DNA from 3 places in the Streptomyces sp. P3 genome. Region 2 is predicted to be linked to each of the others. Evidence: riboswitches for the same ligand, from Rfam matches in the RefSeq annotation. Region 2 holds a riboswitch; each other region holds the start of a gene.
The links. A riboswitch is a leader RNA that binds a small molecule or an ion and turns the genes downstream of it on or off. The one in region 2 is predicted to bind thiamine pyrophosphate.

Region 1 (2,195 bases), 2.0 Mb from region 2:
GCCGTGACCGTTGCCGGACCCTTGAACGTCGCCGTTGCCGGCCCTTTGCGCGTCGTCGTGGCGGTGCCCGTGGCCGCTGTCATGGCGCTCGCCGGGGCTGTTCCCCCAGCCGCTGGGTCGAGCCGCGTCGGGGAACGGTTCGTGTACGTCGCCTGGATTCTGCCCCCGCCCGTACCCGGACGGCTGTCCCTGCGGGTTGCCCCGCTCGGGTCGGGCGTGTCCGTACCCGGCCACGTGTGCGCGGTCCTGGTCGTAGCCGCTTGTGGGGCGGGAGCCGGTGGGTTGCCCGGAACCCGCCCCGGCCGCGGCCTGTGCCGGCCGGTTCGCCTGTCCGTCCCCGCGACCCTGCGCAGAAGCGCCGCCGGGAACCCGGTCCTGGCCGCCCGGAGCCGCACCACGACCCTGACGGCCCTGGCGGCGCAGACCGCTCAGCCCCCCCAACCCGCCGGCGTATCCCGGAGAATGATCTGGGCCGGAGCCGTGGGTGCGCTCGTGAAAGTGACCGCTGCCGACACCGGTGTCCATGCCGTCGTCGACACCGCGGTCTTCTCCGGGGCCGCGTGCGGGGCCTTGTTCGAAGCCGCTGGTGGCACCGGTGCCCGGGCCACCGCCGGGACCGTTTCCGGCGGCAGGCCGGCGGGGCGGCTCAGGCGGTGGGTACGGGGGCTGGTGTGTCGTCACCGCCCGATCATCGCAAGAACGAAAGAGGCCCACTGTTCACCGCGCCACATAAGCCGCTAGCGTGGAGCCACCTTTTGCACACGCGGGAGCTCGGAGCACCGGGCTGAGAGGACGCTGACCTCCGTCTTCGCGATGTTTCACGTGAAACGTCTCTCAAATCGAGTGATGTTTCCCATGAGCGTCGGGAGACGGTAGCCGCTGCGTCGACCGCCGAACCTGTTACCGGGTAATGCCGGCGTAGGGAGTAGGTCTCATGACCAACAAGGACGCACGCACGCCTGCCTCCATGCAGGACGTCACCAACGAGAACGCGGTCGACGTCAACGCGGAGGGCGGGAGGTCCATCGGTTGGCACAAGGGATACGTCGAGGGCGATCGCCCCGACCTCCGGGTGCCGGTCCGACAGGTGCACCTCACCAACGGCCGGTCGGTCACGCTGTACGACACGTCCGGCCCATACACCGATCCGCTCGTCGAGACGGACGTGCGCAGGGGATTGTTGCCGCTGCGGGAGAACTGGATCATCTCGCGGGGCGACACCGAGGAGTACGCGGGCCGTCCCGTTCGTCCCGAGGACGACGGCATCAAGCACACCTCGCCGCGTGGGGGCCTGCGCAACCTCGACGCGGTGTTCCCGGGCAGGCCGCGTCTGCCGCGCCGTGGACGGGACGGCAAGGCCGTCACCCAGCTCGCTTATGCGCGCCGTGGGGAGATCACCCCCGAGATGGAGTTCGTGGCGATACGGGAGAACGTCTCTCCCGAGGTGGTACGCGACGAGATAGCGGCGGGCCGGGCCGTGCTGCCGGCCAACGTCAACCACCCGGAGATCGAGCCGATGATCATCGGCAAACGATTCCTGGTTAAGGTCAACGCCAACATCGGCAACTCGGCGGTGACGTCCTCCATCGAGGAGGAGGTCGAGAAGATGACCTGGGCGACCCGCTGGGGCGCCGACACGGTCATGGATCTGTCGACCGGGCGCAACATCCACACCACTCGCGAATGGGTGCTGCGCAACTCCCCCGTCCCCATCGGCACGGTGCCGCTGTATCAGGCGCTGGAGAAGGTCGACGGCCGTGCCGAGGAGCTGACCTGGGACATCTACAAGGACACGGTCATCGAGCAGGCCGAGCAGGGCGTGGACTACATGACGGTCCACGCGGGCGTCCGTCTCCCGTACGTCCCGCTCACGGCCAACCGCAAGACCGGCATCGTGTCGCGCGGTGGCTCGATCATGGCCGCCTGGTGCCTCGCCCACCACAAGGAGTCGTTCCTCTACGAGAACTTCGAGGAACTCTGCGAGATCCTCGCCGCCTACGACGTCACCTACTCGCTGGGCGACGGGCTGCGGCCGGGGTCCATCGCGGACGCCAACGACGAGGCGCAGTTCGCCGAGTTGAGGACGCTCGGGGAACTCAACAGGATCGCCAAGCGTTTCCATGTACAGACGATGATCGAAGGCCCGGGGCATGTCCCGATGCACAAGATCAAGGAGAACATCGACCTTCAGCAGG
Region 2 (2,195 bases):
TCGTGGTCGGCGGGCCGCAGGCCGAGGACCTCGCGGCCGAGCTCCAGCCGGATGCCTAGGCCCTCGAAGTCGACGTCGAAGGCGGAGTTCTCGGCCTTGCCGAGCAGCACCGCCTTGGACAGCGGCGGCCGGTCGTAGGGCTGGTGCGGTTCCGCGCCGATCAGGGTGACGGCTCCGTCGAAGCCCTGTTCGCGCAGGGCGACCGCGGTCTGGACCCCGGCCATGCCCGCGCCGACGACGACCACGCTCCGCGCCCCGGACCGGCCCTCTTCCTGCCTCTGCTCGCTCACCCGATCACCATAGACACCTGACGTTTTGTCAGTCAGCCGCCCTGCTCGGTGACCTGCTCCACACCGCGAGGGGCGTCCCGTGCTTCGCGGGCGGTTTACTCCTCTTCGTCCGGGATCTGCTCCACGACGCTGGTGCCGTGGCCCGCCTGCGACTCCCACTCCCAGGTCTCGGCGAGGCGCAGCCGGCCGTCGGGCAGCTCCACGACCGTCGACACGCAGTGCCCCGAGGAGGTCGTCCCGTCGTGCCCCAGCTGGACGTACCGGAAGTCGAGCCGGTCCCCCTCGCGGGTGCCCACCAGACGCCCGCGCACGACGTCGCCGCCCGCGTACTCGGCCCACACCGCCCCGTCCCGCTCGTGGTAGGCGAAGCGGGTGCGCGGGCCGACCTGCCCGGGGGCCTGGTCGGCCACGGGGGCGAGGACGAGACCGTCGAGCGAGCGTGCCATGGGCGGGGGCTCCCTTACTGAGGCGTGTCGCGGCGGGCTAGGGTGGCCAACGTAGAGCACTCGCGGGAGCCCGGACGCACCGGGCTGAGAGGGAGGCTGGCGGCCTCCGACCGTACGAACCTGATCCGGGTCATGCCGGCGAAGGGAGGGGCTGGACGCCCATGCCGTCTCCACGCACATCAGACGTCCTCGTCATCGGGGGCGGGATCATCGGGCTGGTCACCGCCTGGCGGGCCGCGCAGCGCGGCCTCACGACGGCGGTGGTGGACCCGGAGCCGGGCGGCGGGGCCGCCCAGGTGGCCGCCGGGATGCTGGCCGCCGTCACGGAACTGCACTACGGCGAGCAGACCCTGCTCGGTCTCAACCTCGCCTCGGCCCGCCGCTATCCGGACTTCGCGGCGGAGCTGACGGAGCTGACCGGCCTCGGCGTCGGCTACCGGCGCTGCGGCACGCTCGCGGTCGCGCTGGACGCCGACGACCGCACCCACCTGCGCGAACTGCACGCCCTGCAACGGCAGTCGGGGCTGGAGTCGGAATGGCTGTCCGGGCGCGAGTGCCGGCGTCTGGAGCCGATGCTCGCGCCGGGGGTGCGCGGCGGACTGCGGGCGGACGGCGACCACCAGGTCGATCCGCGACGGCTGGCCCTGGCCCTGACGGCCGCCTGCGAGCGCGCGGGCGTCGTCTTCCATCGCACCTGGGCGGAGCGTCTGACGGTCGTGGGCGACCGGGCGACGGGGGCCGTCCTGCAGGACGGCGCGGCGGCGGCGGGGCAGGTGGTGCTCGCCGGCGGCAGTCTGAGCGGGCGGCTCGCGGGCGTCCCGCAGGACGTGCTGCCCGCCGTGCGGCCCGTCAAGGGGCAGGTGCTGCGGCTGGCCGTGCCGGCGCGGTGCGCGCCGTTCCTGAACCGGACCGTGCGGGCCGTGGTCCGCGGCAGCCAGGTCTACCTGGTCCCCCGGGAGAACGGCGAACTGGTGGTGGGCGCGACCAGCGAGGAGCTGGGCTGGGACACGACGGTGACGGCGGGGGGCGTGTACGAGTTGCTGCGCGACGCCCACGAGCTGGTCCCGGGCATCACCGAGCTGCCGCTCACCGAGACACGTGCGGGTCTGCGGCCGGGGTCCCCGGACAACGCGCCGCTGCTCGGGCCGACGGAGCTGCCCGGGCTGCTGCTGGCCACCGGGCACTACCGCAACGGCGTCCTGCTGACGCCGGTGACCGGTGACGCGATGGCGCAGGCCCTGGTCACCGGGGAGCTGCCGGACGAGGCCCGCCCCTTCACTCCGCGGCGTTTCGGCGCCGCCGCACTCCTGGAGCAGCCCGCGTGAACGCCCGTGTGCACATCTCGGTCAACGGCGAGCGGCGGGAGTTCGCCGCCGGCACCGCCCTCGACGGCGTCGTCCGGTCCCTGACGCCCGCCGCCTCCGGGGTGGCCGCCGCGCTCAACGAGACCGTCGTCCCG
Region 3 (2,195 bases), 3.8 Mb from region 2:
CCCTTGGCGTTCTCCGCGTTGCTCAGCAGCCCGGCGAACTCGACCTGCCGGAAGCAGGTGCCGGTCGCGACGCCGGTGGGTGCGGTGGCCGGCTTGGGGTCGCCGAAGACCACCTCGGCGGGCGGCGAGGAGGCGTAGGAGACGACGAGCGGACGGTCGCCCTTGGCCTTCTTGCCGCCGGCGGACCCGGAGAACTCCACGGTGTAGGCCTGGTCCCAGCTGTCGACGACCTTCACCCCGTTCGCCTTGAGCTTCTTCCAGTAGCCCTCCCAGCCCGTGTCGCCGTACTGCGCGGCCGTGCCGAGCACGAAGCCGAGACCGGGCGAGGAGGTGGAGGCGTTCTCGGTGACGAGGAGGTCCTTGTACGCGGGCTTGACCAGGTCGTCGAAGGTGGCCGGCGGTGCCAGCTCGTGCTCGGTGAAGTACGCCTTGTCGTAGTTGACGCAGATGTCGCCGAAGTCGATGGGCGTCACGCGGTGCTTGCCGGCGTCCAGCTGGTACGGGGTGCCGACCTGGTCCAGCCCCTTCGCCTCGTACGGCTGGAACAGCCCGTTGTCGAGGGCGCGGGAGAGAAGGGTGTTGTCGATGCCGAAGAAGACGTCGCCCTGCGGGTGGTCCTTGGTGAGGATCGCCTTGTTGACGGCCTGCCCGGCGTCGCCGTCCTTGAGGACCTTCACCCGGTAGCCGGACTGCTTCTCGAAGTCGGCCAGCACGCTCTTGGAGACGGCCCACGAGTTGTGGCTGACGAGGGTGACGGTCTTGGATTCCGCCGCCGTGCCCGTCGCGTCCGTCGACGACCCGCACGCGGAGAGCGCGACCAGGCCGAGCCCGACGGCCGCGGCGACGAAGGTCTTGTTCTGCACTGGTTTTCCTCCTGGGCTGGACCAGGAAGAGACGCGGCCCTGCCCGGTGTCCACGCGGGACACCGGGCAGGGCGCAACAGCTCGAGTGATGACCGAACTTCCTACCCAGAATGACCTGGGCGAGGTTCAGAGGGTCTGCGGCCCGGTTGCCGCACTCTCAGCGCTGTGGCGCTCCCCTGTCGGAATATGAAGATGTCCGAATCTGACGATGTGATGTGGCCAGATTACCTCTCCGTGGCCGCGAGCTGACCACAGGCGCCGTCGATCTCCTGACCACGGGTGTCCCGGACGGTGACCGGCACCCCGTGGGCGGCGATCGCCTCGACGAACGCCTTCTCGTCCTCGGGCCGGGACGCCGTCCACTTCGAGCCCGGGGTCGGGTTCAGCGGGATCAGGTTGACGTGCACGGGCTTGCCGCGCAGCAGCCGGCCGAGCCGGTCGCCACGCCAGGCCTGGTCGTTGATGTCCCTGATCAGCGCGTACTCGATGGACAGCCGGCGGCCGGAGCGCTCGGTGTACTCGAACCCGGCGTCCAGTACCTCGCGCACCTTCCACCGCGTGTTCACGGGGACGAGCGTGTCGCGCAGCTCGTCGTCAGGGGCGTGCAGGGAGATCGCGAGCCGGCACTTGAAGCCCTCGTCGACGAACCGGTGGATGGCCGGCACGAGACCGACGGTCGACACGGTGATCCCCCGCTGGGAGAGCCCGAGCCCGTCGGGTGCCGGGTCGGTCAGCGCGCGGATGGCGTTGACGACCCGCTTGTAGTTGGCGAGCGGCTCGCCCATCCCCATGAAGACGATGTTCGACAGCCGCGCCGGCCCGCCGGGAACCTCCCCGTCGCGCAGCGCCCGCATCCCGTCGACGATCTGGTGCACGATCTCGGCGGTGGACAGGTTCCGGTCGAGCCCCGCCTGCCCGGTCGCGCAGAACGGGCAGTTCATCCCGCATCCGGCCTGCGAGCTGATGCACATGGTCACCCGGTCCGGGTACCGCATCAGCACCGACTCCACGAGCGTGCCGTCGAACAGCCGCCACAGCGTCTTGCGCGTGGTCCCCTGGTCCGTCGACAGGTGCCGCACGACCGACATCAGGTCCGGCAACAGCGCCTCGCGCAGCTTCTCGCGGGAACCGGCGGGGATGTCGGTCCACTCCGCCGGGTCGTGCGCGTAGCGCGCGAAGTAGTGCTGCGACAGCTGCTTGGCACGAAAGGGCTTCTCCCCGACCTCCGCCACGGCCTCCTTCCGCTCGGCGGGCGAGAGATCGGCAAGATGCCGCGGCGGCTTCTGAGCTCCGCGGGGGGCGACGAATGTGAGTTCTCCGGGCTTAGGCATA

Region 1: linked by a shared signal. The riboswitch ahead of thiC (phosphomethylpyrimidine synthase ThiC) and the one ahead of thiO (glycine oxidase ThiO) in region 2 are both predicted to bind thiamine pyrophosphate.
Region 3: linked by a shared signal. The riboswitch ahead of C6376_RS01215 (thiamine ABC transporter substrate binding subunit) and the one ahead of thiO (glycine oxidase ThiO) in region 2 are both predicted to bind thiamine pyrophosphate.

What each region holds. Positions count from the first base shown of each region.
Region 1 is NZ_CP028369.1:2,085,966-2,088,160, reverse strand. It holds gene C6376_RS09290 (YibE/F family protein) at 1-234, opposite strand, end outside; TPP riboswitch at 754-942, shown strand; gene thiC (phosphomethylpyrimidine synthase ThiC) at 935-2,195, shown strand, end outside.
Region 2 is NZ_CP028369.1:4,130,701-4,132,895, reverse strand. It holds gene C6376_RS18540 (NAD(P)/FAD-dependent oxidoreductase) at 1-290, opposite strand, end outside; gene C6376_RS18535 (hypothetical protein) at 386-736, opposite strand; TPP riboswitch at 789-900, shown strand; gene thiO (glycine oxidase ThiO) at 898-2,061, shown strand; gene thiS (sulfur carrier protein ThiS) at 2,070-2,195, shown strand, end outside.
Region 3 is NZ_CP028369.1:319,440-321,634, forward strand. It holds gene C6376_RS01215 (thiamine ABC transporter substrate binding subunit) at 1-863, opposite strand, end outside; TPP riboswitch at 944-1,051, opposite strand; gene rlmN (23S rRNA (adenine(2503)-C(2))-methyltransferase RlmN) at 1,088-2,194, opposite strand.